Regions from separate parts of the Streptacidiphilus sp. MAP12-20 genome, predicted to be linked through region 2. Evidence: riboswitches for the same ligand, from Rfam matches in the RefSeq annotation. Region 2 holds a riboswitch; each other region holds the start of a gene.
The links. A riboswitch is a leader RNA that binds a small molecule or an ion and turns the genes downstream of it on or off. The one in region 2 is predicted to bind cobalamin.
Positions count from the first base shown of each region.

Region 1: another riboswitch for cobalamin. It lies ahead of ABIA32_RS10310 (ribonucleoside-diphosphate reductase subunit alpha); the one in region 2 lies ahead of cobI (precorrin-2 C(20)-methyltransferase).
Region 3: another riboswitch for cobalamin. It lies ahead of ABIA32_RS25530 (HoxN/HupN/NixA family nickel/cobalt transporter); the one in region 2 lies ahead of cobI (precorrin-2 C(20)-methyltransferase).

Region 1 is NZ_JBGCCK010000006.1:218,320-228,730, reverse strand. Features, by position in the region: gene ABIA32_RS10340 (HD-GYP domain-containing protein) at 1-471, shown strand, start outside; gene ABIA32_RS10335 (HD-GYP domain-containing protein) at 471-1,910, shown strand; gene ABIA32_RS10330 (tetratricopeptide repeat protein) at 2,093-3,055, shown strand; gene def (peptide deformylase) at 3,289-3,897, shown strand; gene ABIA32_RS10320 (vitamin K epoxide reductase family protein) at 3,938-4,495, shown strand; gene ABIA32_RS10315 (ribonucleotide-diphosphate reductase subunit beta) at 4,503-5,531, opposite strand; gene ABIA32_RS10310 (ribonucleoside-diphosphate reductase subunit alpha) at 5,531-7,948, opposite strand; cobalamin riboswitch at 8,071-8,229, opposite strand; gene ABIA32_RS10305 (GNAT family N-acetyltransferase) at 8,397-8,921, opposite strand; gene ABIA32_RS10300 (hypothetical protein) at 9,018-9,587, shown strand; gene ABIA32_RS10295 (alkaline phosphatase family protein) at 9,812-10,411, shown strand, end outside.
Region 2 is NZ_JBGCCK010000002.1:423,169-433,579, forward strand. Features, by position in the region: gene ABIA32_RS04130 (glycosyltransferase family 2 protein) at 1-567, opposite strand, end outside; gene ABIA32_RS04135 (hypothetical protein) at 564-1,022, opposite strand; gene ABIA32_RS04140 (hypothetical protein) at 1,019-2,281, opposite strand; gene ABIA32_RS04145 (glycosyltransferase family 2 protein) at 2,274-3,059, opposite strand; gene ABIA32_RS04150 (ATP-grasp domain-containing protein) at 3,450-4,688, shown strand; gene ABIA32_RS04155 (FAD-dependent oxidoreductase) at 4,773-6,011, shown strand; cobalamin riboswitch at 6,104-6,233, shown strand; gene cobI (precorrin-2 C(20)-methyltransferase) at 6,263-7,033, shown strand; gene cobM (precorrin-4 C(11)-methyltransferase) at 7,090-7,932, shown strand; gene ABIA32_RS04170 (cobalt-precorrin-5B (C(1))-methyltransferase) at 7,925-9,061, shown strand; gene cbiE (precorrin-6y C5,15-methyltransferase (decarboxylating) subunit CbiE) at 9,058-10,320, shown strand; gene cobJ (precorrin-3B C(17)-methyltransferase) at 10,317-10,411, shown strand, end outside.
Region 3 is NZ_JBGCCK010000021.1:23,355-33,765, forward strand. Features, by position in the region: gene ABIA32_RS25485 (GNAT family N-acetyltransferase) at 1-3, opposite strand, end outside; gene ABIA32_RS25490 (tyrosine-protein phosphatase) at 10-756, opposite strand; gene ABIA32_RS25495 (hypothetical protein) at 786-1,100, opposite strand; gene ABIA32_RS25500 (TIGR03086 family metal-binding protein) at 1,097-1,681, opposite strand; gene ABIA32_RS25505 (SRPBCC domain-containing protein) at 1,720-2,148, opposite strand; gene ABIA32_RS25510 (ArsR/SmtB family transcription factor) at 2,272-2,628, shown strand; gene ABIA32_RS25515 (SRPBCC domain-containing protein) at 2,625-3,098, shown strand; gene ABIA32_RS25520 (DsbA family protein) at 3,154-3,960, shown strand; gene ABIA32_RS25525 (alkaline phosphatase family protein) at 4,130-5,932, shown strand; gene ABIA32_RS25530 (HoxN/HupN/NixA family nickel/cobalt transporter) at 5,915-6,994, opposite strand; cobalamin riboswitch at 7,026-7,215, opposite strand; gene ABIA32_RS25535 (alpha-galactosidase) at 7,342-9,528, shown strand; gene ABIA32_RS25540 (pyridoxamine 5'-phosphate oxidase) at 9,560-10,051, shown strand; gene ABIA32_RS25545 (hypothetical protein) at 10,147-10,411, shown strand, end outside.

The DNA of each region.
Region 1 (10,411 bases), on a different contig from region 2:
AAGCTCGGCGTGCCGACGCGGGTGCTGCGCAAGAACGGACCGCTGACGGACGATGAGCACGAGGCGGTGCAACTGCACCCGACCTTCGGGCACGAGATGGTGCGCGGGATCGGGTTCCTGGGCGAGGCGCGTGAGGGCATCCTGCACCACCACGAGCGGATCGACGGGCGCGGCTACCCCGCCGGGCTGGCGGGTGAGCAGATCCCGGAGTTCGCGCGGGTGATCGCCGTCGCGGACGCGTTCGACTCGATGACCTCGACCCGCTCGTACCGGCGGGGCCGCCCGGTCGACGAGGCGGTCGTGGAGCTGGAGCGCTGCGCGGGCAGCCAGTTCGACCCCGTGATGGTCGCCGCCCTGATCCGCGCCGTCCGCCGGCACGGCTGGGAGCCAGTGGGGCCTGCGCCGGGTGACGAGGACGCCCCCGACCTGCCGCTCGGCATTCGCGAGCCGACCCGTGCGGGCGCGGCCTGATGACGCAGCCCGAGCGCGTCCCGGGAGTCCCGCGCCCCGACGGGGCCCCGGCACTCCCCTCGCACCTGCCGGCCATACCGTCCCAGCAGACCGGATCCGCGCGGGGAGTGGGGGAGGAACGCACCCGATCTACGGAGCCTGCCGGCAGGGGGCGGCCGCTCAGCACCCTGTGGCGCTCGGTCGGCCTCGGCGGGTGCGCGGCGACCTGGCGGGCCGGGGTCGTCTACGCGGCGGCCGCCCTGCTGCTCGTCAGTTCCGTTGTCTGGATCGCCCGCTACGGATTCGTCGAGCCGTGGATCGCCCTCGCCTTCGGCGGGCTGGTCGCCGTCGGGGAGTTGGTCAGGACGCCCCTGCCGGGGGAGCGGGAGCAGGCACCGCTGGGTGCGGCCGGGGCGCTGGCGTACGCGCTGCTCGGCAGCCTCGCGGGGACAGAGACGCATCACGGGGTCGCCCAGGTGGTGATCGTCTGCAGCGGCGCGGCGCTGGTCGGCATGATCCCCAGGTTGATGCAGGGCAGGCGGCCGGGCTGGGACTCCGGCGTGCGGCGGGTCCTCTCCGTCGGCTTCGCGGCGCTGCTCTTCCAGCCCTTCTACAACCACGGCGTGCTGCTGCGCCACGGCCTCCAGGAGGGCCCCGGCTATGGGGCCTACATCGCCGCCTGCGCGGCGCTCGCCGCCCTCGCGGACGTCGGTCTCGGCGCGCTGCTCTCCGGCGCGCGCTTCGGACGCGCGCTGCGGGACGAGTTCGGAGCGCTGCTGCGGATCGGCTCGGCGATCGTCGCCACCGGCGTGGTGATCTCGGTCGCGGCCGGGGAGATCGGGCTCTGGGCGCTGCCGCTCTTCTCCGTGCCCTTGTTGCTGACCCAGGCCGGCTTCCGCCGCTACGCGGCGATCCGGGCCACCCAGCGGCAGACCATCGCCAGCCTCGCCCGCGCGACCGAGGTCGCGGGCTACACCCTGCCCGGTCATGCTCTGCGCGTCTCCGCGCTCGCGCGCGGCGTGGGCCGTGAACTCGCGCTGCCGGAAAGCGATCTGCTGCTGCTGGAGTACGCCGCACTGATGCACGACATCGGCCAGCTCTCCCTCGTCGACCCGATTCCCGGCGGCGCCACCGCGCTGCTGCCGCAGGAGGAGCAGCGCCGGATCGGCCGTCTCGGCAGTGAGGTGATCCGTCGGACCGGAGTCCCGGCGCAGGTCGCCGAGATCGTGGCCCGGCTGGCCGAGCCGTACCGGCGCGCGGACGGCACCCGCGACCCCGGGCTGCCGATGGCCGCCAGCATCATCCGGGCCGCCAACGCGTACGACGATCTCGCCTGCGACGACCCCGGTCCGGCCCGCCGCGCGGAGGTGCTGGCCCAGTTACGCGCGGACACCGCGAGGGAGTACGAACCTCGGGTTGTCGAGGCATTGGCCCGTGTTTGCCAGCGGATGCCTGGGTAGGCAGCGGGCAGGGGGGTGCTCGTGGTTGGATGCTGATGCAGGGCCTTGCGGGTCCATGTGTCGACCTATGGATGTAGCAACGCAACGCATGCACGCCCTGACGTACGCGGCTGAGCAGGTAAGCACGTACGCAGGTATCGCAAGTACGCAGAGTGCTGGGGACCGACAAGCGGCAGGCTGAGGTGAAGATCTTCAATCGTGCACGGCAGAGGCCGTCCGCCAGCTGGCGGCAGACCACCGACCGCGCCTTCACGCTCATCGGTGACGGTCGGCTCGACGACGCGGGCGCGCTGCTGGTCCGTGCCACGGATCTGGAACCGTGGCTCTCGGACTCCTGGTTCAATCTGGCGCTCCTGCACAAGTTCCGCCGCGACTGGGACCAGGCGCGGGCGGCGGGGTTGCGCGCGGTCGCGCTGCTCGACCGTGGCACGTACACGGGCGCGCCCGACTGGTGGAACCTCGGCATCGCGGCGACCGCCCTCCAGGACTGGGCGCTGGCCCGCCGCGCGTGGCAGGCCTACGGCCTGCGGGTGCCGGCCGGGGACGGCGTGGTCAGCCTGGACCTGGGCACGACGCCGGTCCGGCTGTCGCCGGACGGCGAGTCCGAGGTGGTCTGGGGCAGACGCCTGGACCCGGCGCGGGTGGAGGTCCTCAGCATCCCGCTGCCGTCCTCCGGACGCCGCTGGGGCGAGGTCGTGCTGCACGACGGCTCCCCGCACGGGGAGCGCGTGGCGGACGGGGTCCCGTACCCGGTGTTCGACGAGATCGAGCTGTGGGCGCCGTCACCGATTCCGACGCATGTGGTGCTGTTGCAGGCGGCGACGGAGAGCGACCGTGACGCGCTGGAACGGCTGGTCTCGGAGGCCGGCTACGCGGCGGAGGACTGGACGTCCTCGGTCCGGCTGCTGTGCCGAGCGTGCTCGGAGAGCCGGATGGCCTCGGACGACGGCCACAGCGGCGCGCACGACCCCCACGACGACGGCCCTCTGGGCCGCCTGAGCCACCACGCACAGGGGGAACTGTGGGTACCCGAGCGCGAGTGCGGTCTGGCGGCGCCGGAGGGGCTGGTCCAGGAGCTCCTTGACCGCTGGGCGGCGAGTGCGCCGGGGCGCAGGGCGTACCGGGACTTGGAAGAGGTCTGCTGAGAGGGTTCGTTGCAATCACCTCCAGGGGCGCGGGGAACTGCGCGAGCAACCACTCTGCGCGGATGGCCCTGCGCGTTCGGTGAATCACGTCCACGGGTGGCTTGTCGCGCCCACGCCGCGGAGCGGCAAGTCAGCAGAGCCCCGCGCCCCTGATAGTGCAACTACAGGCGGTAGCGAACGCGACGCAACGTACCCTTTGACGGATAACAGCTGGGATCGTTGAAGGCGAGAGCATGTCGGAAGAGCAGTTGGAAGCGCCCGTGCAGCAGGTGATCGGTGAGGAGCCGGACACGTCGCGGGGGACGGCGCGACCCATCACCGTGGTCGGGAATCCCGTCCTGCATCACCCGTGTGCCGAGGTGACCGACTTCGGGCCGGAGCTGCAGGCGCTGGTCGACGACATGTTCGTGAGCATGTACGCCGCCGAGGGCGTCGGCCTTGCCGCGAACCAGATCGGTGTGGGCCAGCGGGTCTTCGTCTACGACTGCCCGGACGACGACAACGTCCGTCACATCGGTGTCGTCGTGAACCCCGTGCTCGACGACCTCGACCCCGCGCAGCGGAACCTGGACGACGGGAACGAAGGGTGCCTGTCCGTGCCCGGGGCCTACGCCGAGCTCGCGCGGCCGGACTTCGCCGTCGTGCGGGGCCAGGACCGGGACGGGAAGGACATCGTCGTCGAGGGCACCGGATTCTTCGCGCGGTGCCTGCAGCACGAGACGGATCACCTGAACGGGTACCTCTACATCGACCGGCTCTCCAAGCGTGACCGCAAGGACGCCCTGCGGCAGATGGCCGAGCTCACGCCGCGCTACGAGATCGTCCCGAATGACGGAGAGTAGTCAACAGGAGGTCGGAGCCGGGCGGGCGATGACGTGGTTTTTGATCATCACGTCCCTGCTCGGCTTCGTCGCCTCGTTCACTCTGACGTACGAACGCTTCAAGCTGCTCACCGAACCGGGCTACGTGCCCAGCTGCAGCCTGAATCCGATCATCAGCTGCGGCAATGTGATGACCAAGCCGCAGGCGGCCGTCTTCGGATTCCCCAACCCGCTGATGGGTATCGCCGGCTTCGCGGTGACGCTCGCGCTCGCGATGGGGCTGCTGGCCGGCGCGCGGTACGCGCGCTGGTTCTGGCTCGGGCTGCAGGCCGGGGTGACCTTCGGGCTGGGGCTGATCTGCTGGTTGGTCTACCAGTCGCTGTACAGCATCGGGGCGCTCTGCCCCTACTGCATGGTGGTCTGGGCGATCATCTTCCCGATGTTCTGGTACGTCACGCTGCACAACCTCAAGCACGGCGTGATCCCCACCCCGCCCGGCTGGCGGGGGACGATCGACGCCGTGCTCGTGCTGCACTGGTTCGGGCCGTTGCTCTGGTATCTGGCCGTCGCCGGGATGGTGCTGGTCCGGTTCTGGTCCTACTGGCAGACGCTGCTCTGACGGACCCTCAGAAGTCGTCGTCGAAGGAGACCGAGCCCTCGACGGCGACTTGGTACGCGGAGACCCGGCGCTCGAAGAAGTTCGTCAGCTCCTGGACGTTCTGCAGCTCCATGAACGCGAACGGGTTCTCCGAGCCGTAGCGGACCGGCAGGCCCAGGCGGGCGAGGCGCTGGTCGGCGACGCACTCCAGGTACTGCCGCATCTGGTCCGCGTTCATGCCCGGCAGGCCCTCGCCGCACAGGTCGCGGCCGAACTGGAGCTCGGCCTCGACGGCCTCCTCCAGCATCGCGGTGACCCGCGCGCCCATCGACTCGTCCCACAGGTCCGGCTCCTCCGCGCGGACCGTGTCGACGACCTGGAACGCGAAGTCCATGTGCATGGACTCGTCGCGGAACACCCAATTGGTGCCGGTCGCCAGCCCGTGCAGGAGGCCCCGCGAGCGGAACCAGTACACGTACGCGAAGGCGCCGTAGAAGAACAGGCCCTCGATGCACGCCGCGAAGCAGATCAGGTTGAGCAGGAACCGGCGCCGGTCCTCCTTGGTCTGCAGGCTGTCCAGCTTCTCCACGCTGTCCATCCAGCGGAAGCAGAACTGCGCCTTCTCGCGGATGGAGGGGATGTTCTCGACCGCCGCGAAGGCCGCGTTGCGGTCCTCCGGGTCGGGCAGATAGGTGTCCAGCAGCGTCAGGTAGAACTGGACGTGCACGGCTTCCTCGAACAGCTGGCGCGACAGGTAGAGCCGCGCCTCCGGGGAGTTGATGTGCTTGTAGAGCGTCAGCACCAGATTGTTGGAGACGATCGAGTCGCCCGTTGCGAAGAAGGCGACCAGGCGGCCGAGCATGTGGCGCTCGCCCTCCGACAGCTTCGCCAGGTCGGCGACGTCGGAGGCGAGGTCCACCTCCTCCACGGTCCAGGTGTTCTTGATCGCGTTGCGGTAGTGCTCGTAGAAGTCCGGGTACCGCATCGGACGGAGCGTCAGCTCGAAGCCCGGGTCCAGGATGTTCTTCTGCTGCTTCACGGGGTCGGCGTCGGGCATTACTGGCAGGCCTCGCAGGACTCGGGGTTCTCCAGGGAGCAGGCGACCGCCTCGGCCTCCTGCGCACTCTGGACTTGCTGGACGGCCGCGCGGGCGATCCTGGTCGCCGGGCGCGAGCGCAGGTAGTACGTGGTCTTCAGGCCGACCTTCCACGCGTACGCGTACATCGAGCTGAGCTTGCCGATGGTGGGCGCGGCCATGAAGAGGTTGAGCGACTGGCTCTGGTCCAGGTACGGCATGCGGGCGGCGGCGAGGTCGATCAGCGCGCGCTGCGGCAGCTCCCAGGCGGTGCGGTAGAGGCGCTTGAGGTCCTCCGGCAGGCCCGCGATGTCCTGCGCCGATCCGTTCGCCTCGCGCAGCTCCTCGCGGGCGATCGGGTTCCACAGGCCCAGCCGCTTGAGGTCCGCCACCAGGTAGGGGTTGACCTGTAGGAACTCGCCGGACAGGGTCTCGCGCTTGAAGAGGTTGGAGACCTGCGGCTCGATGCACTCGTAGACGCCGGCGATCGAGGCGATCGTCGCGGTCGGCGCGATGGCCAGCAGCAGCGAGTTGCGCAGGCCGGTCTCGGCGACGCGGGCGCGCAGCGCGTCCCAGCGCTCGGGCCAGGTCGGCGCCGTCGAGAAGTGGTCGACGTGGAGCTGACCGCGCGCCGCGCGGGTCTCCGCGTAGGCGGCGTGGCGGCCCAGCCGCTCGGCCAGGTCGCAGCTGGTCTCGTAGGCGGCCAGCATGATCCGCTCGGCGATCTTCGTGGACAGCGTCTTGGCCTCGGCGGAGTCGAAGTCCAGCCGCAGCTTGAAGAAGACGTCCTGCAGGCCCATCACGCCCAGGCCCACCGGGCGCCAGCGGTCGTTGGACGCGCCGGCCTCGGGGGTCGGGTAGAAGTTGATGTCGATGACCCGGTCCAGGAAGGTCACCGCGGTGCGGACGGTGGCGTCCAGACGCTCCCAGTCGATCGCGCCGTCCGGTCCCAGGTGCGCGCCGAGGTTGACCGAGCCGAGATTGCAGACGGCGGTCTCGGAGTCGTCGGTCACCTCCAGGATCTCGGTGCAGAGGTTCGACGAGTGGACCGTCCGGCCCGGCAGCGCGGTCTGGTTGGCGGCGCGGTTGGAGGCGTCCTTGAAGGTCATCCAGCCGTTGCCGGTCTGCGCGAGGGTGCGCATCATCCGGGCGTACAGCGTCCGCGCCGGGATCGAGCGGATGGCCAGGTCGGCCTGCTCGGCCTTGACGTACGCGGCGTCGAACTCGGCGCCCCACAGGTCGACGAGCTCGGGCACGTCGCCGGGGGAGAAGAGCGACCACGCGGCGTCGGCCTCGACGCGGCGCATGAACTCGTCCGGGATCCAGTGCGCCAGGTTGAGGTTGTGCGTGCGGCGCGCCTCCTCGCCGGTGCTGTCGCGCAGTTCGAGGAACTCCTCGATGTCCGCGTGCCACGTCTCCAGGTAGACGCAGGCCGCGCCCTTGCGTCGGCCCCCCTGGTTCACGGCGGCGACGGAGGAGTCCAGCGTGCGCAGGAACGGCACGATGCCGTTGGACTGGCCGTTGGTGCCCCGGATCAGCGAGCCGCGCGAGCGGATGCGCGAGTAGGAGAGGCCGATGCCGCCGGCGTGCTTGGAGAGGCGGGCGATCTGCGCGTAGCGGCTGTAGATCGAGTCGAGCTCGTCCAGCGGCGAGTCCAGCAGGTAGCAGGAGGACATCTGCGGGTGCCGGGTGCCGGAGTTGAACAGCGTCGGCGAGCTGGGCAGGTACTCCAGCCGGCTCATCAGCGTGTAGAGCGAGGCGACCTCGGCGACGGACTTCTCGTCCCCGCCCACCCGTCGCCCGCCACCACCCTTGTTCGAGTCGCTTCGCTCCACACCTCCCATTTCCAGCCCACAGGCCACGCGCAGCATGAACTGCTGCGGGGTCTCGATCACCTGACGGGTGATCGGGTGGCGCAGCAGGTAGCGGGAGTAGACGGTGCGCAGGCCGAAGTACTCGAAGCGGTCGTCGCCCTGCGGGTCGATGACGGCGTCCAGCTCGTCCGCGTGGGCGGCGACGAAGGCGGCGGTGGCGTCGCCGATCAGGCCCTCGCGGTGGCCGACGGCCACGGACGCGGCGAAGCAGGTCGCCCCCTGTCCGGCGGCCTCCTCGCGGACCTCCTCGGCCAGCAGTCGCGCCGCGAGGCGCGAGTACTGCGGGTCCTCGGCGATGAGGGCGGCGGCCGCCTCCATGGCCAGCCCGCGCAGCTCGGCGTAGTCGGCCCGCGCGCTGCGGCCGCGCAGCGCGGCGGCGGCGACCCGGCCCGGGTCGACCTGCGGCAGGTCGACGGAGCGCTCGGTGAGCGTGACCAGCAGCGCGGTGCCGGGGGCGTCGGCGGCGACCTGCGCGGCGGACTGCTGGGTGGGCTGGGGCAGGGTGGGGACGGCTGTGTCCGTCATCTACGCGCTCGCTCCTCGTTGGCGGCCGGTGGCTGAGGGTGGGCCACAGGGGAGGAGGGCAGCGCGAAGCAACCCGTCGGCCCACCCGCGAGGCCCGGACGTGCAGAGCCCTTCGCGTGGGTACACGAGGGCACGCTGACGGCAGGTCATCGGACTCGCGGCAGGGCCGCTCACCGCTGCGGGGCAGTCCCGGAATCACACCGGGTTCCCCTGCGTCGACAGCGAGCATGAGCATACATCTGGTGGCGCTCTCGCAAAGCACCACCAGATGTTGTGTCGCTAGAGCCTGTGTCTGCACCCCGGCCGGACCCGGCCCGCCTGGCACGCACGCTCGCTGCGTTGGCGAACCGCCCACGTAGCTCCGCTACGAGGGCGCTCCGCCGCCTTGCGATCGCACGCACCAGACGACCCGGGCGGATCCGGCCGGGATGCAGACACAGGCTCTTCGTTACTCTGTTCGAGCTTCCGGCTCGCCCAGCTCAAGCGCGTAGGTGAGCAGGTCGATGCCAGGGATGGGCGACCAGTCGCGGTCCGGGGTGCGGACGAAGCCGAGGCGCTCGTAGATCCGGTGGGCGTGGACCATCTGCTGCTGGGACGACATGACGATCCGGGGCAGCCCGAGCTCGCGGCTGCGCGCGATGATCGCGCGCACCATCAGCTCGCCGACGCCGCGACCGCGCACGGCGGGGTCGGTGGACACGGCGAGCATCCGGAACTCGCCCTCGCGGCCGACGGCGAGGTCGGCGTAGGGCGAGCCGGGCGGCGCGAAGGTGACCGAGCCGAGGACCAGGCCGGTCTCCTCGTCCACGGCGACCAGCAGCTCCGCGCGCTCGGCACGGTCGCTCGGGTCGCGCAGCAGCTTCGCGTAGTCGCCGTCACGCTCGGTGTGGCCGTCGGCGATGAAAGCCTCGGCGACGAGGTGACCTGCGGCGTCGTACTCGGAGGGCTGCGCGGGGCGGACGATGATGCTCATCCTTGAAGTCTGCCTGACGCGTCAGGCACTGCTCCGAGTGGGGTGCGCCGAGCGGCGGGGCGGAGAGTGACGTGTCATGTTCGTTGAGTGATGAACTTGCGAGGGACTCGGGCTCTGATAGTCGGCTGCTGCGCGGGAGCCGCGCTCTGGACGGGCGCGCTCCCCGCGCACGCGGCGCCGCCTGCCCGCGCGGCGGCGTGCGCGGGGGCGGCGCGGCCGAGTCCGATGGCGGTGACCCTCTCCGGCGTACGCGCGGCCTACGCCGCGGGCGGCGGCTGGTCCACGCTGCGGCTGACCGTGCGCAACCGCACCCGCTCGGTCTGCGGGCAGCTCAAGCCGGTGCTGGTCTACGGCGCTCGCGACCGGACGCTGCGCGTGGACGCGGTGCGCCTCGAGTCGCGGCGCGGCGGCCGCTGGCAGCGGGTGAACCTCGACGCCGCGCTCGGCGAGCTGGCGGGCCAGATCGGCCCGAGCCGCGGTCTCAGCCTCCGCCCCGGTGAGTCGGTGACGCTCCAGGTCCGCATGCGTCTGTCCCGCAGCGCGCCGCACGGCGAGTGGCTCTCCCTGGCCGTGGCCTACGCGCCGATGCAGACCAAGGGCACCACGGTCGCCTGGCCGGTCGGCGTCACCAACCCGTCCTACTTCCGCGTGACCGGTTGGCGCTGAGGCCGGCCCTCACAGAGTTTCCACAAGCCCGCTCCCTACCGTGCGAGCCGTCCCTGCAGCGCGGCTCGGAGGGAATGATGAGAAGACGGCTCGGGAAACTCGGTACGCTCACTGCCGCGGCGGTCATGACGGCAGCGTGCACGAGTGGCGGTGGCCCCGCCGGTCCGACGGCCTCGTCGGCGAGCACGGAGGCCACGGCAGGCATCCACGCAATCAAACACGTCGTGGTGATCATGCAGGAGAACCGTTCCTTCGACTCCTACTTCGGCACTTATCCGGGTGCGGACGGCATCCCGGCCGGGGTCTGCGTGCCCGACCCGGCCGGGGGCGCCTGCGTGAAGCCGTTCCACGACACCGCCGACCGGAACACCGGCGGCCCGCACGGCGCGGCCAACGCCACCGCGGATGTCAACGGCGGCGCCATGAACGGTTTCGTGGGGCAGGCGGAGCGCGGGCGCAAGGGCTGCAAGGACCCCAACAACCCCTCCTGCGGCGCGACCGGCGCGACCGGTTCGACCCGCTCGACGGGCTCCACGGACGTGATGGGTTACCACGACGGCAGCGACATTCCGAACTACTGGGCCTATGCGAAGAACTACGTGCTGCAGGACCACATGTTCGAGCCCAATGCGTCCTGGTCGCTGCCCGCCCATCTCTTCCTGGTCTCCGAGTGGTCCGCATACTGCACCCAGCACGACAACCCCGCCAGCTGCACCAACGCGTTGCAGAGCCCGGGTCTGCCGCCGGACTTCATGGCCGGGCGGAAGGCGAACGCCGGCCCGTCCGACCCGCCGATCTACGCCTGGACCGACCTCACCTACCTC
Region 2 (10,411 bases):
CCCGATGCCGTCGGGGAAGCCCCCCGCGATCGCGAAGGCGCTGCGGCGGAACGAGGCATTGCCGCCCAGGACGTTGCGCACCCGCCCCTGGCCGACGGGCATCCCGCGATAGCTGGCGCCGTGCACCCAGTCGAACTCCTCGGGATACCAGGCCGGTCGCCGCCCCGAGGCCCAAACTGGCAGCGTGCGCCCGCCGATCCCCATCACGGCGGGGTCGGCGTAGCCGGAGACAAGTACGGCGAGCCAGTCGGGTTCGGCGGTCGCGTCGTCGTCGAGGAAGGCCACGACCTCGCCTCGGGCCGCGTCCGCGCCGGTGTTGCGCCCGCCGGAGAGGCCCTTACCGTGGGCGTTGGTCAGGACCCTGACGAGGGGGTCGCCATCGTGGCGCTCCCGGAGCCGGGCCAGCAGCGGCTCGTTGTGGTCCACGACGACCAGGACGTCGAGGGGCGCGAGCGACTGCTTGCACGCCGAATCGATCGCCGCGCAGAGCTGCGGCCAGCGCAGCTCGGTGTAGACGCAGATCACCACGGACGCGGCGAGCTGCGGGAGCGGTTCCTTCGTGGTCATGGCTGGTGCGTTCTCCCCCGGTCGGGTCCGTTCGGTCGGCGGCGGGTACCGAAGAAGCCGACGGCGAGCAGCACAACGGTGATCAGCAGGGCCGCGAGCGCGCCGTGCTGCGGCGACCACCAGCGCAGGGAGAGCATCGCCTGCGCGATCAGCGTGTCGGCCGCGAGGCCGCCGAAGAGGGCGACGAGCAGCCGCAGCGGCAGGTCCCGTCCGGGCAGCGCCCAGGCCAGCGCCGCGCCCGGACCGGCCGGCAGGAAAAGCAGCGCCAGCGCGGCCACCGGCTGCGACCGCACCCCCGCCGCGCTCAGCGCCGTCGCCACGGCGGCCAGCCCGAGCAGCGCCGCGACGGACCGCGCCTGCGCGCGCGACCCCGCCGACGGCCTGCCTCCGCCGGAAGCACCGGCGGGCGTGGGCGGCGACGGGGACGACGTGACGCCCAGCCTGGCGGCGCTCACCCGCGCTCCGCCGCGGGCGGCGGCGTGGGCGCGTGCGCCGTTGAGGAGGGCCCTGCAGGCGAAGGCTCTGCAGACGAGTGTGCCTCGGAGGACGACGCCGCTGACGTGGACGCTGCGGGGGTGGAGGCTGCGGGCGAGCCCGGCCCTGAGGACGACCCAGCAGGCGCCTGCGCCGTGGACACGCGCGCTCCGGACGAGCCCGGCGCGGAGGACGGCCCTGCGGGCGCCTGCGACGTGGGATCGGCCTCGGCGGCTTCGACCGGCTGCGCTGGTCGTCCCGTTCCCGCGCCGGCTGGCGGCGACGCGTCCCCGTCGCTCCCCCTTCGGTTCCGTCGCGCCCGCTGCCACTCCTCCGCCGACAGGACCACCGCAGGAAACGCCCGCAGTGCGGCCAGGACCGGCGCCGCATCGGAGCGGGCGAGCGAAGGATAGACGGGCAGCACCCGCTCGGTCGCGAAGCCCGTCGAGACCAGCCGCGCCGCCACGCGTCCCAGCGCCGCGCCCGAGGACGGCGGTCCCGCGCACAGCAGGGCCACGCCGCCGATCCGGCGGACGCTCTCCACCAGGCGCGGCTCCTCCGGCAGCAGCGCGCCGTCCGTGCGGACGCTGCGGCAGACCACATGGCGGTAGTCGAGCGCGGTCAGCGCCGCGGCGATCAGAGGCGCCAGAAAGCAGCCCTCCGGCCGGACGCCCAGGACCAACAGGACCCGGTCCCGGTCCGGATGCGCCTGCGCGAAGCGGCCCGCGAGCGCGACGCAGTCGGCCGGACGCAACCCGAGCCGGGCGAAACTCGGCGAGGGCGTGGGTCGTGCACTGCCGAGCCAGCGCGCGGGCGCCGACGGCAGACCGGCGCGCAGCGGCGCGAGCGCGCCCTTCAGCGCGATGAGCGCCATGGCCCGGTCGTCGTAGTCCTTGATCAGCACGGCCTCGGCCAGGACGTTCGTGAGATCACGGATCGTCACGTGCCAGTCCTCCAGGCCCAGGCGGCCCCGCAGCAGAACCGCGCTACGGGCCAGTCGCTCGTGCCCGATGCGCACGGCGCGCACGCCGGCACGCACCGGAAACGACGCGTCGGCAGGAATCCGGAGCAGCTGCGACCCGGCGCCCTGCAGGCGATCCGCGGTCAACTGCGCGAGGGCCGCGGCGGCGAAGTACGCCGCCGCCGCCTCGCCGCGGTCGGCGGCGTCGAGCAGCCGCTGGACCAGGGCCGAGGCGTCGGCGTCGGAGACCGACCGGGCCGCGGCCGTGAACTCAGGCATGGCGTGTCCTCCGAACCAGGTGCGGCTTCGCGCTCGTGGCTCCCGCGGCTCGCTCGCGCAGCAGGGTCCGCAGCACGCGCTGGCCGTCGCGGAAGGTCCGCAGATTGGACCGCCCGGTGCGGCGCGGCAGTTCGAGCGTCGGCACCTCCGCCACGCGAAGGCCCTCCAGCAGGGCCCGGCAGACCATCTCTGTCTCGATCTCGAAGCCCGAGGAGCGCAGGTCCAGGCGGGCCAGCGCCTCCCGCCGGAAACCGACGAAGCCGTAGCAGAGATCGGTCAGCGAGGCCTGGTAGAGCAGGTTGGTGAGAGTCAGCAACGCGCGGTTGCCGCCGCGGCGGAGCGCGGTGATGTCGAGCGAGCCGCCCCCGCCGGTGAAGCGGGAGCCCTTGACGACGTCGTAGCCGTGTTCGAGAAAGTGCACGTAGCGCGGGATCTCGCGAGGCGACATGCTGCCGTCCGCATCGATCATGATGATGAAGTCGCCCTTGGCGTTCAGGAATCCGGTGCGCAGCGCGTTTCCCTTGCCTGGTCCGCTCTGCGGCACCACGCGCAGCGACGGCAGGCAGGCCAGGGCGCGCCCGGCCGTGTCGTCGCTGGACTCCCCGTCGACCAGGATCACCTCGTCGACGCAGTCCGGGATCCGGCTGAGCACCCAGGCGATGTTGGCGGCCTCGTTCCTGGCCGGCACCACCAGACTCACCAAGCCGCCGGCGACGTGGACGACGTCAGCGGCGGCCCTGGTGGACGACCCCGCGACGGAGCTGACTGTTGCTTCCATTGGATGCACCTCGGTCCCCCCGCACGGCGCGGCAACGCGCCGTGAAGGTGCGTAAGAATGGCCTTGCCCCCTGGCGGCTTCCCCTCGCCGTCATCCTCAGCACGGTATCCGCGTCGGCGGCTCTGCGAAAGCGGTCCGACACAATCAGTTAACATCACGTCAAAACAAGAGCCTCACAAGCGGAATGTCATTTCTCAGTGGTAACAGTTGGCTGCTCATCGCTCACGCGCGTTCACTGGTGTCGCACGCCTGCCCCGGCGTATCCGATGCGCTGCCCGTGCGCCCCCACAGCTGACACGCACTCCTTGTGAAGCCGAGACGTCGGGGGGTACCTTGCGTTCCGGGTCCGACGCCGAGATCGGAGTCGGCACCGTATCCCGGGGGGGACTTGTGGCTCATCGGCCTTTAGCGCCCGACACCGCCGTGCCTGCTCTCGTACTCAAATTCGGCCACTATCCATTGCACCACGGAGGTGTTGGCGCGATCCGTTCACTCGGCCGGCTGGGCATCGAGGTGCACGCCGTCTCCGAGGACCGGTTCACGCCGGCGGCCCTCTCCCGGTACACGCGCCGCGCCCACGTCTGGCACACGACCGGCACCGAGCCGCCCGAGCGCCTGTTGACCGGACTCCTCCGGATCGGCGACCGGATCGGCCGCCCGGCGCTGCTCATTCCCACCGACGAGGAAGCTGCGGTGCTGGTGGCCGAGCACCAGCGCGAGCTCGACGGCCGCTTTCTCTTCCCGCGCACGCCGGACGGCCTGGTCAGGGCGGTGGCCAGCAAGCAGGGACTGCACGAACTCTGCCGACGCCACGGAGTCAGCACGCCGCACGCCGTCTTCCCCGAAAGCCGGGCCGCAGTACTGGAGTTCGCGAAGTCCGCGGTCTACCCGCTGGTGGCCAAGAACCGCGACCCCTTCGCCCGCCGCGCCAGCCCCGCCGTCCCCGGGACCACCCGGATCGACGACGCGGAGGCGCTCGCGGCGCTGGCCGAGGCGTGGGACGAGCGGCCGGGGGTGGTGCTCCAGGAATATCTGCCGCGCGCGGACGCCGAGGACTGGATCGTGCACATGCACACCAGTGCGACGGAGGACGCCCGGGTTCTGTTCACGGCGGTGAAAGTCCGTTCGTGGCCGCCGCATGCGGGAATGACGGCGATGGCGGTCACGACTCCGAACGAAGAACTCGCACAGCAGTCCGCAGATTTCTGCAAGGAGATCGGATTCGCCGGTGTGTGCGATCTCGACTGGAGATTCGATCGCAGGGACGGTCGCTACAAGCTCCTCGATTTCAATCCGCGTATCGGCGCACAGTTCCGACTGTTCGAGACGGAGGCCCGAGTCGATCTCGTCCGGGCGCTCCATCTGCATCTGACCGGGCGGCGGATCCCGGCTGCCCCGCAGATCGACGGTCGGCGGATCGTCGTCGAGAACATCGACCTGCTGGCCCGGCTGGCCTACCGGCGCTCGGACTACCGCACGCCGTCCGCGCCGCCCCGGCGCAGCTGGACCGAGACCGAACTGGGCTGGTGGGCGGCGGACGACCCGCTGCCGTTCCCCGTGATGCTGGCGCGCTCGGTGGGCCCGGGGCTGCGCTACGTCGCTTCGACGCGCCGGGCGCACAACACTTGACGGCCCGTCATCTCAGGGGGCACGCCCGCTGATTGCGTGACCCGCGCACCACCCGCGCACCACTGCGAGAGGAAGGAGCCTGCGATGTCCCACCCCGCGCAGGGGAGCCGCCCTGGCTCGCGCACCGTCGTCGTGATCGGCGCCGGTCCGTACGGACTGTCGGCCGCCGCTCATCTGCGGGCCGCCGGACTGTCCGTGCGCGCCTTCGGCGATCCCATGCACAGCTGGCGCGACACCATGCCCGCCGGCATGTTCCTCAAGTCGACGCCGGACGCGTCCACCATTTCCGCCCCGGCCCCCGGTCACGCACTGCCGGACTTCTGTCGCGCGACCGGCGAGACGGCGCCGAGCGACCACGAACGGGTGCCGATCGAGCTGTTCACCCGCTACGGGCAGTGGTTCCAGCGGGAGCTGGTTCCGTTCCTGGAGCGGAGCAGTGTGCTGTCGGTCCGTCAAAGTGATTCCGCAGACGGGTCTTTCAACCTCGCCCTCGACACAGGGGAGACCTTCTCCGCCCGCGCCGTCGTGGTCGCCAGTGGACTGACCGGCTTCGCCCACGTCCCTGACGTGCTCGCCCAGCTCGCACCGGACGGGCCCTCTGCGGACGGCCCGGTCTCGCACAGCTCCCAGCACACGGACCTGGCCGCGCTCGCCGGCCGTTCCGTGCTCGTCGTCGGCGCCGGCCAGTCCGCGCTGGAGGGCGCGGCGCTGCTGCACGAAGCGGGCGCGCAGGTCGAGCTGGTGGCGCGGACCCCGCGCGTGCGCTTCGGCGGGCCCCCCGCGAGCGGGCTGCGCTGGCAGCCGGAGTCGCCGATGGGGCCGGCCTGGTCGCTGTGGGCCATGGCCCGCTACCCGCAGGCATTCCGTCCGCTGCCGCCCGGACTGCGGCTGCGGCTGGTCAAGGAGGTGCTCGGACCGAGCGGCGCCTGGTGGCTCCGTCCGCGCGCCGACGGTGTCTTCCCGGTGCACGCCGGCCGGCAGCTGCGCGGGGCGCGGCGCGAGGGCGACAAGGTCGTCCTCACCACGGCCACGCCCGCCGGCGCGGCCCTTGACCTGACCGCCGACCACGTCCTCGCCGCCACCGGCTACCGCGTCGATCTGGGCGCACTCCCCTTCCTCTCGCCCGAGCTCCGCACCCGCCTGGTCCGGGTCGGCGGCTTCCCCGCCCTGGACGCGGGCATGTGCTCCACCGTCCCCGGACTCTGGTTCACCGGCCTCCCGGCGGCCGCGAGCTTCGGCCCGTTCATGCGCTTCGTCTGCGGCACCGACTTCGCCTCGGCGCGGATCAGCGCGGCCGTCGCCGCCCGCGCGGGCGGGTCCTGAGGGGGGGTGAGCGCGGCACTGCGGCACGTGGCTCAGCCCACAGGGCGTCCGGTTGACTGCCATACGCGCAGCATGGTGGGATTTCGAGGCCTGAATTATTGATTTACGGCGGCAATGACGAGGAAGTCCGGTGCGAGTCCGGCGCGGTCCCGCCACTGTCAGCGGGGAGGCGGAGCGCCGCCCCGCGAGCCAGGAACTCTGGCCGCCGTCACCACGAGCCGGGGCGCGGACCCCGAGTGAGGACTGCTGCCGTGCGCGTACGCGCGTCTGGCCCACGCCTGATCGGCGTGGGCATGGGACCGGGTGACCCCGAGTTGGTCACCGTCAAGGCCGTGCGTGTACTGCGCGAAGCGGACGCCGTGGTCGTGCCGGTGATGGACAGTGGTGAGACCGGGCGCGCCGAGGCCACCGTGCTGCATCACGCCGACGCCGCGAAGATCGTGCGGGTCGTCTTCGCGCTGAACGAGCGCGAGGACCGGGCCCGACGCGAGGCCGCCTGGGACGAGGCCGGCGCGTGCGTCGCGGAGCTGCTGCGGGAGCGTGACGGCGACGACGACGGGTCTCACGGAGCGACGGTCGCCTTCGCGACGATCGGCGACCCGAACGTCTACTCCACCTTCACCTATCTGGCCCACACCCTGCGCGAGCTGGTCCCCGACCTGACGGTCGAGACCGTCCCCGGGATCACCGCGATGCAGGACCTCGCCGCCCGCAGCGGCACCGTCCTCGCCGAGGGCACCGAGCCGCTGACGCTGGTTCCGGTGACGGCCGGAGCCGCCGTGCTGAAGGAGGCCCTGGCCGGGCCGGGCACCGTCGTCGCCTACAAGTTCGGCCGCCTGGCCGCGCAGGTCGGGGACGCGCTGCGCGAGGCCGACCGCGAAGGAAACGCCGTCTGGGGCGCGGCGCTCGGCCTGCCGGACGAGCAGCTGAGCGAGCCAGGAACACCGATCGACGGCACGCTGCCGTATCTGTCGACGCTGATCGCTCCGGCGCGGCGCGAGGGCCGAGGGGGAAAGCTGTGACCAGCGCGAACACCACTGAGAACGCCACCGGGACCGGAACTGCGACGGCGACCGCGATCGGCAAGGTGACCTTCGTCGGGGCCGGGCCCGGCGCCGCCGACCTGCTGACCTTCCGCGCCGCCCGCGCCATCGCCGACGCGGACACCGTGATCTGGGCCGCCAGCCTGGTCCAGGCCGAGGTCCTGGAGCACGCCCGCGAGGGTGCGGAGATCCTCGACTCCTCGCTGATCCCGATGGAGGACGTGCTCGCCGTCTACGAGCGCGCCGCCCGCGAGGGCACGCGCGTCGCCCGGATCCACTCCGGCGACCCTTCGCTGTGGGGCGCCGTGCAGGAGCAGCTGGACCGCTGCCGTGAGCTCGGCCTGGAGACGGAGATCGTCCCCGGCGTCTCTTCCTTCGCGGCCGTCGCGGCGCTGGCCCAGCGGGAGTTGACGATCCCGGAGGTCGCGCAGAGCGTCATCCTCACCCGGCTGGGCGGCGGCAAGACGCCGATGCCGCCGGGCGAGGAGGTGCGCGAGTTCGCCCGCCACGGAACGACGATGGCGATCTTCCTCTCCGCCGCCCGCACGAAGCAGCTGGTCGAGGAGCTCCTGGAGGGCGGCTACGCGCCCGAGACGCCGGTCGTCGTCGCCTACCAGGCGACCTGGCCGGAAGAGCTGCTGCTGACCTGCACCGTCGCCACGCTGGAGGCGACGGTCAAGGAGCACAAGCTCTGGAAGCACACGCTCTTCCTGGTCGGCCCGGCGCTGGCGGCCGAGGGCACCCGCTCGCACCTCTACCACCCCGGCCACTTCCACACCTTCCGCAAGGCCGACCGCGCGGCCCGGCGTTCGCTCAAGGCCGTCGGCGCCAACGCCGGAGGCGAGCTCGCGCCGACGGCCACCGACAGCCATGGCTGAGCTGCGGGAGCCCGATCTTCCGCGCACCGCGAAGGTGCGTCAGGGTCCGCTGCGAAGCGGCTGGACCACCGGCACCTGCGCCTCCGCCGCCGCACGCGCGGCGGCGCTGCTGCTGGTCGGCGGCGAACCGCAGGCGCAGGTCGACGTCGCGCTGCCTTCGGGCAACCGGGTCGGCTTCGCCGTCGAGCGGTGCGAACTGCTGCGCCCGGGGCGGGCGGAGGCCGTCGTGGTGAAGGACGCCGGGGACGACCCGGACGTCACCCACGGCGCGCATCTGACGGCCACGGTGGCATGGCGGGACGAGCCCGGCATCGCCCTGCACGGCGGGGTGGGCGTGGGCGTGGTGACCAAGCCGGGCCTCGGCCTCGAGGTGGGCGGCCCCGCCATCAATCCGGTGCCGCGCGCGATGATCACGCAGGCGGTCGGCGAGGTCGTGGACCTCGCCGAGCGCGGCGTGGACGTGACGATCAGCGTGCCGGACGGCGAGCAGCGGGCGCGCAAGACGACCAACGCCAAGCTCGGCATCATCGGCGGCATCTCGATCCTCGGCACCACCGGGATCGTCCGGCCGTTCTCGACCGCGTCCTGGCGGGCCTCGGTCGAGCAGGCCGTATCGGTCGCGGCCGCGCAGGGCGAGCGGGCGATCGTGCTGTGCACGGGCGGGCGGACGGAGAAGGGCGCGATGGCGCTGATCCCTTCGCTCCCCGACGTCTGCTTCGTCGAGGTCGGCGACTTCACCGGTGCTGCCCTGCGCCGCGCGGTCGAGGGCGGGATGGAGCGCGCGGTCTTCGTCGGCATGGTCGGCAAGCTGACCAAGCTGGCGGCGGGCGTGCTGATGACCCATTACACGCGGTCGAAGGTGGACACGAACGTGCTCGCCGAGATCACAGCGGCGGTCGGCTCGCCGGCCGAGGTCGTGGCCGAGGTGGCGGCAGCCAACACCGCGCGGCACGCCTACGAGCTCTGGGACGCGGCGGGGGTGCTGGCCCCGGCCGGGCTGCTGCTGTGCGAGCAGGTCGCGGACGTGATGGTGCGGTTCAGCGAGGGGAAGCTCGCGGCCGAGGTCGCGATGGTCGACTTCACCGGGCGAGCAGTGATCGCTTCGACGGGCGGGGTGCTGCTGCCGTGATCACCGTCCTCGGCGAAGCCCAGCCCTCAGCCGCCTTCGTCGCCCAGTCCGCCCTCGTCCTCGGTGCGCGCCGCCACCTCGACGCCGCGCAGGTCCCTGGCGACCGCGCGCTCGTGCTCGGTCCGCTCGCGCCCGCGCTCGATGCCGTCGCCGCGCTGCGCGACAAGGACCCGGACGTCCGCGTCCTCGTTCTCGCCTCCGGCGACCCGGGGTTCTTCGGCATCGTCCGCGCCCTGGCCGAACGCTTCGGCACGGCCGCGCTCGACGTGCGCCCCGGCGTGAGCAGCATCGCGCGCGCCTTCGCCCGCCTCGGCGCGCCGTGGGACGACGCCGTCGTGGTCAGCGCCCACGGGCGCGATCCGCGCCGGGCGTTCAACATCTGCCGCTCGCAGCGGAAGGTCGCGGTACTGACCGCGCCGGGCGCCGGCCCGGCCGAGATCGGTGCCGCCCTGCTCGCCATGCCGGGCCTGCACCGCCGCCTCGTCGTCGCCGCCGACCTCGGAGGCCCAGCCGAGAGCGTCATCGAACTCACACCCGCCGAGGCCGCCGCGCGCGACTGGCCCGCCGTCAACGTGGTCCTGTGCCTGGCCGACGAAACCGCGGTCGAGGACACGATGCGCGCCGTCGCCGGCTACCAGGGACCGCCCGAGGGCGGCTGGGCACTGCCGGAGGAGGCCTTCGAGCACCGCGACGCGATGCTCACCAAGGCCGAGGTCCGCGCCTTCGCGCTGGCCCGGCTCGGTCCGCGCCTCGGCGAGCTGGTCTGGGACGTCGGCGCCGGCAGCGGCTCGGTCGCCGTCGAGTGCGCGCGCCTGGGCGCGGCGGCCGTCGCGCTGGAGCGCGCGGCCGATGGCGTGGCCCGCATCCGCGCCAACGCCGAAGCGCATGGGGTCGGCCACGCCGTCGCCGTCGTGCACGGCAGCGCACCGGACGCGCTCGCCCAACTCCCAGCCCCCGACGCCGTCTTCGTCGGCGGCGGCGGTGCGGACCTGCCCGCCGTCGTGGCCGCCGCGAGCGCGCGGGCCCGTCGCACGGTCGTCGTCACGCTGGCGGCCCTGGACCGCGTCCCCGAGGTGCGCCGCACCCTGCTCGCCGCCGGATTCACAGCGGATGGCGTGCAGTTGCAGGCCAACCGCCTCGCACCGCTGCCCGGCGAGGTCACCCGGCTCGCCGCAACCAACCCCGTCTTCGTCCTCTGGGGCACGCGCCTCGCCTCTCCCTCGCCCGACTCTTCGCACCACACAGGAGTACTGACGTGATCGGCCTGATCGCCGCCACCGCCGCAGGCCGCCAGGCCGCCACCCAACTCGCCGAGGCCCTGCGGCCCGACGAGACCCGCGTCTACGAGGG
Region 3 (10,411 bases), on a different contig from region 2:
CATGTCTGCTCACTCCTCCAGCAGAGTCGCGCGCAGCCGCGCCAACAGCGCGGCGTCGACGCCCAGCCGCTGTTCCGCGTAGCCGCGTACCGAGCCGTAGCGAGCGGCGAGGCCGGCCAGGAAGAGTTCCATCACCTCGCCGGGCGCGGTCCCGTACCCGGGCCAGCGCGGCTCCTTGCCGCCGCCGTGGGCGGCGATCCAGTACGCGCGCAGGCGACCGGTGGCCAGGCCGGTCAGCGCGAAGTCGGCGACGATCTCGGCCTCGCCGACGTCGAGGAGCGCGAGCACCGTCGCCGCGAGCTGTCCGGTCCGGTCCTTGCCGGAGGCGCAGTGGAAGACGACCGGGCCCGCGTTCGGGTCGGCGATCACCTCCAGCGCCTGGCGGATCTCGACGACGCCGTCCTCGGCGATCTCCAGGTACTTCCCGGCCAGGAACGGCCCGACCTCCACCTCCGGGCCGAGGCCAGGCTGGTCGTAGGGCCGGTGCTCGATGCTCAGGTGGCAGTACACTACCCCGGCCTGCTCGGGGATCCGACCGCGCGCCTCGATCTCGAAGCCGTGCCGCAGATCGATGACCGTCCGGATCTTCAGCTCCTCGAAGACCGCCCGGTCCGACTCGCTCGCCAACTTCGAGAGCGAGTCCGCCCGGAAGAGCCGCCCCCACCGCACCGTCCGGCCGTCCCTCGAGCGATAGCCGCCGAGGTCACGGAAGTTGTGCAGGGCGTCGAAGGCGACATGGCGCGCGGGAGTCGTCATGATCCTCACCCTAGCCGGGCCCGCCCGCGTCATCGCGGCATCTGGCGCGCCGCCTCCGTCAGCGGCAGCCACTGATCCTTCGCGGCGAGTTGCAGGCAGATCCAGTCCTTCATCGGCCGACCGCCCATCGGGTCGAAGAGGTGGCTGCCCGGCAGCGCCAGTGCGGCGGCGTGCTGCTCGGTGTCGCGGTTGAGGCGGACCACCAGTTCCTCGCCGTGCAGGCCGACGAAGGCCTTGCCGTTGGGGTCCTTGAGGCAGGCCATGCCGAACATCGAGGACTTCTTCGCGCCCAGCGGCGCCATGTCCTCCGCGAGCTGCGCGAAGAGGTCGTCCGCTGCGGTCATCCGATACTGCTCCGTCCGGTGAAGGCCAGCAGCCGCTCCAGTGCGGACGCGTCCGGGGCCGGGGTGAGCTCCACGCCGAAGGCGCCGTTGGCCCGGGCGCCCTCGGCGATCTGCGCGGCGACGGCCGCGGCCGTCGCGACGACGTCGTCCTCCGCCTTGAACGGCTGCCCGGTGGCCTGCGCCAAGTCCCAGCCGTGGACCGTGAGTTCCATGACGGTGACCATGCCGGCGAAGAGCGCAGGGCAGGTATTCGGCCCGAACGGCGTCTCGCCCTCCCATGCCTCCGGCTTGGACCAGGCAGCGACCAGCTTGTCGACGACCGGCGGGTAGGCCCGCCACGGCGCGTCCGTCAGCGTGAGCGGCGCGTCGGCGGGGAGCGGGCGCTTCGTCGCGGCGTGAGTGCTCATGACCATCGTGCCGAGCAGGTGCTCGCAGAGCTGGTGGACGTTGAACTCGGCGCAGGGCGTCGGCAGTTCGCGCTTGCCGTTGAGCTCGCGCTCGGTGGCGTGGGCCAGCAGGTTACGCGCGGCGCGGGTGAGCTGGTCGGCCAGCTCGACGGGGGTGGTGGCGGCAGTGCTCATGGTGCGGGGTGTTCCTTACCTGGAGTCGGTTCGTGAGATCACTCGAAGAACGGCGCGGGCTCGCCGGTCTCCGCGTAGGCCTTGAGGGCCGTGAACTTCGTGGCCCAGCCGTAGGTGAAGTTGCGGTAGCCCTCGTCCTGGGCCGGGAAGCCGGCGTGGGTGAAGACGAGGACGGTCGCGGGCTCGCCCTCGCCCTCGCCCGAAGGGAGGAGCTCGTAGGTCTGGGTGGTGCCGGCCCAGGGGCCGTTCTCGCCCGCCAGCACCAGGCGGTGCTCGTCGGACTCGACGACCTTCAGCCGCCACGGCTCGGGCACGCCGGGGAAGCCGAGCGCGTGCTCCGCGCCGACGCCCTCGCCGATCGTGGCGTCGGCCGTGAACCAGCTGCGCACACCCGCCTCGGTGGCGACGGCGGCGCGGACGGTGGCGGCGTCGGCCTGGATGGACAGTTGCATCGCGATGTCGGCCATCGGATGACCCTTTCTCGATCTGGGGACCAGTGTGTCCGGGCTTGCCCCGGCCCGCCTGCTTAAGTCGACACTAAAATAAGCGCTGCGCCCATGCAAGCTGAAGCCGTGACTAAAATAAGAACCGTGGATCAGGTGAAGGCGATCAGTGAGCCGAGGCGACGGGCGATTCTGCGGCTGGTCTGGGACGAGGAGCTGTCCGCGGGCCAGATCGCCGAGCGCTTCGACGTCACCTTCGGCGCGGTCTCCCAGCACCTCAAGGTGCTGCGCGACGCGGGGCTCGTCGTCGTCCGAAAGGACGGCACCAAGCGGTACTACCGGGCGGACCGTGCTGGGATGGGACCGCTGGCCGCCTATCTGGAGTCCATGTGGGTCGCCTCACTGGACACCCTGGCCGTCCTCGCCGAACAGGCCGAACGCGCCGACCAGGGCGAACGGGCTGACCAGGGCGAGCAGGCCGAAAGCAAGGAGTCGCAGCCGTGACCATCACCCCTCAGGGCGCCGTCGTCGTCCGCCGCCGGATCAAGGCCCGCCCGGAGACCGTCTTCTCCTTCTTCACCGATCACGACCGCTGGCTCTCCTGGCAGGGCGTCGAGGGCAGCTTCGACCCGCGTCCGGGCGGCGCCTACCGCATGCGGGTCGTCGGCGACGCGATCGCCTCCGGCGAGTTCGCCGAGCTCACTCCGCACCGCCGGATCGTCTTCAGCTGGGGTTGGGAGAACGAGGGCGACCCGGTTCCGCCCGGCAGCAGCCGCGTCCAGATCGATCTGGTTCCCGAGGCCGAGGGCACCCTGCTCACGCTCACCCACTCGGACCTGCCCGAGCCCGCCCGCGCGGCGCATCAGGACGGCTGGGAGCACTACCTCGGCCGTCTGACCGTCCGCGCCGAAGGCGGCGACCCCGGTCCCGACCTGTGGATGCAGGAGGCGGAGGAAGCCGAGGAGGACGACTGAAGGAGCCCACGCGCGCCCACCTTCCGGCACCGCCCTCCCGAGGGAGCAGTTCCCCATGTCCCACCGCCCTCCGCACACCCCTGCGAACATCCCTGCCCGACAGAAGCTCCAGGACTCCGCCCAGCAGCAGCGCGCCGCACAGCTGCGCCGCCGCGGCATCTTCGCCGCCGTCGCGCTGACCGTCGTGGCCGCGGCCACCGCCGTCGGGATCGCCGTCGGCACCCAACACAGCGCCACCGGCACCGCGAAGAGCAACGACACCAACGCCACGGTCGGCAACAAGACGTCGCCCACCCCCGCGCACGCCTCCGGCGCCGACGGCACAGTGGTCGTCTACGGCGACCCGAACGCCAAGCGCACCCTCGAGGTCTACGAGGACTTCCGCTGCCCCGTCTGCAAGATGCTGGAGGCGACGGACGGCGCGACCATCACGCACTCGGCCGACCAGGGCACGTACAAGATCGCCTACCACCTCGGCGCCTTCCTCGACGGCAACCTCGGCGGCAGCGGCTCGATGCAGGCGCTGGCCGCCGCCGGCGCGGCGCTGAACGAGAGCCCGAAGCTGTTCAAGGAGTTCCACGACGTCCTCTACGCGAACCAGCCGGAGGAGACCAGCGACGATTTCTCGAACCAGCAGCACCTGCTCGACCTCGCCGCGAAGGTACCGGGGCTGGTGACGCCTCAGTTCACCAAGGACGTGAAGGACGGCACCTACCTGGGCTGGGCCCAGCGGGTGACCGACGCCTTCACCGCGAGCGGTGTCACCGGCACCCCGACGCTCAAGCTGGACGGGAAGACGCTCAACGTCTTCACGAACTCCGGCCCGATCACACCGGACCAGTTCCGGCAGCTGATCGGGTAGCAGTCGGCCGGGCAGCAGTGGCCGGGCAGCGGTCGGCCGGGCGGGCAACTGCCGGAAACTTGTCCAGACAAGTCGTGCGATCTGTTCGGTTGGAGTTCTTCAAACCGTCAGCCGGTGCCGGTACTTATGACGCATCCAGGACGCCTGACTCACAGGATGAGGTTCATAGATGCGACTGCGGTGGAGATCCCTCGGCGGACTTCTCGCCCTCCTCGGCGCGCTGCTCGTCACCGCCCACGCTCCGGCCGCCGGGGCGGCCACGACCAGCGGAAACCTGATCGTCAACGGCGACGCCGAAGCCGGCGGCTTCTGCACCACCGACTGGGGCGCGGCCACCACCCTGCCCGGCTGGACCGTCGAGTCCGGCAGCCCGAACGCCGTCTGCTACTCGGCAGGCAGCTTCGGGCTGCCGAGCGGCGGCACGCCCGGCCAGGCCTTCTTCGCCCCCGGCAACCAGGGCGACGGCGCGATGACCCAGACCGTCGACGTCTCCTCCGCCGCGACGGCGATCGACGGCGGCGGGGTGAGCTACAACCTCTCCGGCTGGCTGGGCGGTTGGACCGTCTACAGCGGCTATGTCGCGGTCGGCCTGCACTTCCAGGACGCGAGCGGCAACCCGATCGGCGCGACCGCGAAGCTGCCGACCGTGTCCACCACCGACCGGCTCTCGGCCACCAAGTTCCTGGCCCGCAGCACCACCGGCAGCGTGCCGGCCGGGACCCGCTCGATCCAGGTCGAGGTGCAGTTCCTGTCGAGCTCGAACGAGTCCGGCTACCTGGACAACCTCTCGCTGACCCTGAACACCCCGGTCACCGCGCCGACTCTGACCCCGCCCGCGTCGAGCGTGCCGGGCTACGACCACGTGTTCATGGTCATGATGGAGAACACCGACTACTCCCAGATCATGAACGACCCGGCCGACACCGCGTACATGCACAGCCTGATGGCCCAGGGCGCCACGCTGACGGACTACCACGGCGTCTACCACCCCAGCGACGAGAACTACCTCGCCGTCTCCGGCGGTGACACCTACACCCACGGCGCCACCTACTGGCCCAACATCAACTCCCCCGAGCGCAACCTCGGTGACACCCTGGAGACCGCCGGCAAGAGCTGGAAGGCCTACGAGCAGGGCATGGGCGCGCCCTGCACCACCACCAAGGGCAGCGACAGCTACTACATGCCCGACGACGCGCCGTTCATCAACTACACGGACATCAGCGGCAACCCGGCCCGCTGCGCGGCGCACCTCTTCGACACCACGCAGCTGACCACCGACCTGCGGTCCGCCGCGACGACCCCGAACTTCTCCTGGATCGCCGCCGACGACTACTACGACGGCGAGGCGTCCGGCAACGGCAGCGCCACCAGCCTCAAGGTCCAGGACGGCTGGCTGAAGCAGACGCTCGCCCCGCTGCTGGCCTCCCCCGCCTGGACCACGCAGAAGTCGCTGCTGATCCTGAACTGGGACGAGAGCGCGGGCGAGGCCGGGAACCACGTCGCCGCCGTCGTCCTCGGCTCGCAGGGCACCGTGCAGGCCGGGACCAGCAGCAACAGCCGGTACGACCACTACAGCACCGCCCGCACCATCGAGGCGGCCCTCGGCCTGCCCGGCCTGACCGCCAACGACAGCTACGCGACGCCGTTCAACGACGCGTTCGTGCCGTCCACCGCGGGCACGCCGACGCTCACCGGCAACCTGAACGCGGTCGCGAACGGCGGCAACGCCACCTTCCGCTACGCGGTGCCCTCGGCGGCCCAGGTGAGCGCGAAGAACTGGATCGGGATCTACCCGGCCGGTGTCCTTCCGGGCCAGAAGGGGTCGCTCGCCTGGTCCTACGCCCCGAACGCCGCCGGCGCGCTCACCTTCTCGACGAGCAAGCTCTCCGGCGCCGGCGCGTACGACGTCTACTACCTGGCCAACGACGGCTACTCGGTGCTGGCCGGGCCGTTCTCACTGACCGTCGGCTGACGCTCCGGTCGTGGTGAGGGGCCTGCTCGCCCAGCGGTGCTCGACCTTGGCAAGTCGCCAGTAGCCGAGCGCGCAGGCCCACACCAGCACGAAGAGCCCGACGATCAGGTAGCCGACGTTGCCGAGGTCGATCCCGGCGATCCAGTCCGTCACCGGATTGCTGAGCCCCACCGAGTCGTGCAGCACGCCGATCAGCTCGATCGTGCCGATGACGAACGCGACGGCGATGGAGAGCCCGGTGATGGTGAGGTTGTAGTAGACCTTGCGGACCGGGTTGGCGAAGGCCCACTGGTAGGCGAAGTTCATGAAGGTGCCGTCCAGCGTGTCGAACAGGCTCATGCCGCAGGCGAAGAGCAGCGGCAGGCAGAGCACCGCGTACCAGGGCAGCCCGGAGGCCGCGCCGGTGCCGGCCATCACCATCAACGCGACCTCGGTGGCGGTGTCGAAGCTCAGCCCGAAGAGCAGCCCGACCGGATACATCTGCCCCGGGCGGGTGATGGAGCGGGTCAGCCGACCCAGCAGCCGGTTCATGAAGCCGCGGCTGTCGAGGTGCTTCTCCAGCTCGTACTCGTCGAACTCGCCCTGCTTCATGGCCCGGAAGACCCGGTAGATCCCGGCCAGCGCGACCAGGTTGAGCGCGGCGATCAGGTAGAGGAAGACGCCGGATATCGAGGTGCCGACGACGCCGATGGCCACGTGGGCGCGGAGCAGCGTGCCGGCCAGCTTCGCGCCACCTGCGGTGAGCACGGCCATCGCGACGACCATGGTCGAGTGCCCGATGGCGAACCAGAATCCGACCGAAACCGGGCGCTTGCCGTCGGCCATCAGCTTGCGGGTGGTGTTGTCGATCGCCGCGATGTGGTCCGCGTCGAAGGCGTGGCGCATGCCCAGCGTGTAGACGGTGATCCCCAGGCCCAGGCCGTACACCTGGGTGCCGATCGTGTAGTGGCGCGGGGCGATCATGAGCAGCAGCAGGCCGAAGGCCACCACATGCATCGCCACGATTACCGCGAGCAGGCCGCCGGTTCGCAGCCAGAACTTCTCGTGCGCGGGCACGGTCATCTAGAGACAGCCTCTCCATCACCTCGTGGATATGACATAGCGCTGCCGTGGCCGGTCTCCTGGCTGTCAGGTCTGACATCCCCGCACCTGGCCTTCCCAGGTCCTTGCGGACCCAGTGACCTCAGTGCACGACTGCTGTACGAGGACTTCCTGATCACAGTGGCGAGGGCCGCGCCGGTCTTGAACCGGACTTCCCGAACACCACGGCCCGACCACCCTAACCGCCGAGCTCTCCTCCTCGCAGCTGTGCCTGCGCTATGTCTTGACGCTTCATCGGCCTACCGCTGAAATGCTCATGGCGTTGAACTTAGTTCGGTCATGTTGAGTTGTGTCACGAAAGGGATCCCATGCACCGAAGAGTCCGCACCCTCCTCGCGACCTGCGGTGCAGCCGCAACCGCACTGCTCGGCCTACTCCCCGCTGCCCCCACCGCCCATGCCCAGGCGAACGGCGTCGCACTCACGCCGCCGATGGGCTGGAGCAGCTGGAGCTTCATCCGGAAGAATCCCACCGAATCAAACATCGAGGCCCAGGCCCTGGCCATGAAGAGCAGCGGCCTCGTCGGCCACGGCTTCTCCTACGTCAACGTGGATGACTTCTGGTATCTCAACCCCGCCAACACCGTTGACAGCTACGGTCGCTGGGCCACCGACAGCAGTCGGTTCCCGAACGGCATGGGCGCCCTCGGCTCCTACATCCACAACCAGGGCGAGAAGTTCGGGATGTATCTCACACCCGGCATCCCAGTCGCCGCCTACAACCAGAACACGCCTATCCAGGGCACCGCCTTCCACGCCAGGGACATCGTCTCCAACACCAGCAGCTACGAGACGAACTACAACTTCGGCAACGGCTCGATGTACTACATCGACTACGCCAAGAACCCGGCCGCCGCCCAGGCCTACCTCAACTCCTGGGCCGACCAGCTCGCCTCCTACGGCGTGGACTACCTGAAGATCGACGGAGTCGGCGACTGGGACGTCGCCGACATCCAGCACTGGTCCCAGGCGCTGAACCAGTCCGGCCGCCCGATCCACCTGGAGCTCTCCAACAGCCTCGACGTCAACAACGGCGCGACCTGGCAGCAGTACGCGAACGGCTGGCGGATCGACGGCGACGTCGAGTGCTACTGCGGCTCCGGCTCCTACCCGCTCACCAGCTGGTCCTCCGTCGCCTCGCGCTTCACCGACGCCCCGAAGTGGACGAGGTTCGCCGGGCCCGGCGGCTGGAACGACCTGGACTCGCTGGAGGTCGGCAACGGCTCCAACGACGGCCTGACCCTGGACGAGCGCCGCACCCAGCTCACCCTCTGGGCGGTCGAGGGCGCGCCGCTGCTGCTCGGCACCGACCTCACCCACCTCGACCCGACCGACCTTTCGCTGCTGACGAACGACCAGGTCATCGCCGTCGACCAGGCGGGCATCCCGGCCCGCCCGGTCGACCAGGTCAGCCAGCAACAGGTCTGGACGGCCGCCAACCCCGACGGCAGCTACACCGTCGCCCTGTTCAACCTCGGCTCCGGCGCCGCCTCCGTCACCGCGCACTTCGCCGACCTCGGCTTCGGCGGCGCGGCGGACATCCACGACGTCTGGACGAACACGGACCTGGGCAGCTCCGCCAACTCCTTCAGCGCGACGCTGGCCGCCCACGCCTCCCGGCTGCTGCAGATCACCCCGGCCGCAGGGGCCACGTTCGCGACCATGCGCTACAACCTGGTCAACGCCGCCACCGGCCAGTACCTCGACGTCTCCGGAGCGAGCACCGGCAGCAGCGCTCCCCTGGTCACCGCTGCGGCGAACGGCGCGGCAGATCAACAGTGGCAGCTCGCGGCGGCGGGCAACGGCGTCTACCGGATCGCCGACGTCAACAGCGGGATGATCGCCAACGTACCCGGCGGCAGCTCGATCCAGGGCACGCAGCTGATCCAGTACCCGGACGACCACGCCGCCAACTCGCAGTGGACCTTCACCGCGAACGGCAGCGGCTCGTACTCCGTCACCTCGCGGCAGACCGGTCAGGTCCTCGACGTGAGCGGCACGGCCGTCGTCCAGCAGCCGGCCGCCGGCACGGCGACGCAGCAGTGGAAGCTGGTGCCCGTCCCGGTTCCCGGCGCGCAGTACCGGCTGGTCAACGGCGCGACCGGCGGGCGGATCGACGTGAACAACGACTCCACCTCCGACGGCGCGCGGATCCTGCAGTGGCAGGACAACGGCGCGGCGGACCAGCGCTGGTCCTTCGTCCAGCAGAGCGGCGGCGCGTACACGATCGTCAACGCCAACAGCGGCAAGGTGCTCAACATCCCCGGGCCGACCACGATCCAGGGCACGCAGCTGATCCAGTACCACGACGACGGGAACAGCAACTCGCGCTGGACGCTCGTCGACGCGGGTCCGAACCAGGTGCAGTTCCGCAGCGTCTACGACGGGCAGCTGATCGACCTCAACAACAGCGGCCTGTCCGACGGCACTTCCGTACTGCAGTGGCCCGCCGACGGCGGCTCCAACCAGTCCTGGACGCTGCTCGCACCCGAGTGACCCCGAGTGACCCGACGGCAGGCGTGATTGCATGGGGGCCGTGATCGCCCAGAACATCGTCACGGCCCTCCGTGCGCACACCACCCTCACCCTGGCCTACACGGACGCCGAAGGACCGCAGGCCTGCGCGGTGCTGTACGCCGTGACGGCGGAGAGCTCGCTCGTCTTCGTCACGTCCCCCACCACCCGCCACGGCCGCGCGCTGAGCGCGGGGCCGGCGACGGCCGAGACGCCCGAGACGCCGGTGGCGTTCACCGTGCAGGCGGACGGCCAGGAGTGGACCACGCTCACCGGCGTCCAGGGCCGGGGCCGCGTCCGCAGGCTGGCCGAAGGCAGCGTGGAGCGGGCTGCCGGGTGGGCTGCGTACACGGAGCGTTTCCCCTTCGTCACCCAGGACGCACGGCTGGGCGCGGCGCTGGCCGCGACCGCGCTGTGGGAGCTGCGCCCCGACTGGCTCCGGCTGATCGACAACGGACTCGAATTCGGGTGGAAAGAGGAGTGGCCGGGACCGGCGAGGGGTTGAATACCCGGCCACCGGGCATGACGATGGAATCGGCAGCCTCGTTCGACGAGGACCGACCGATGCCTCTGGGCGGGAGGGCAAAGGAGGCGGTGGGCATGGCCACGCCGTCAGTCGCGCCACAGCCGTCCGCGCCGGTGCCACGGCGCGGCAATCCGCTGCGCCGGCGGAGCGATTCGCTGCGCACCTGGCTGCGCGTGGGCTTCTCGCTCGCGCTGGTCCTCGCGGTCGCCCTGACAGCCCTGTTCGGCCTCAAGCTCTACGCCGACAGCCGCGCTGCGGCGGCCCGGCAGGTGGCGGGCCTGCACCAGGTCACCGCGCGCGCCGTCGGCGGTCCCACCGCGGCCGGCGTCGGCGCCTGGG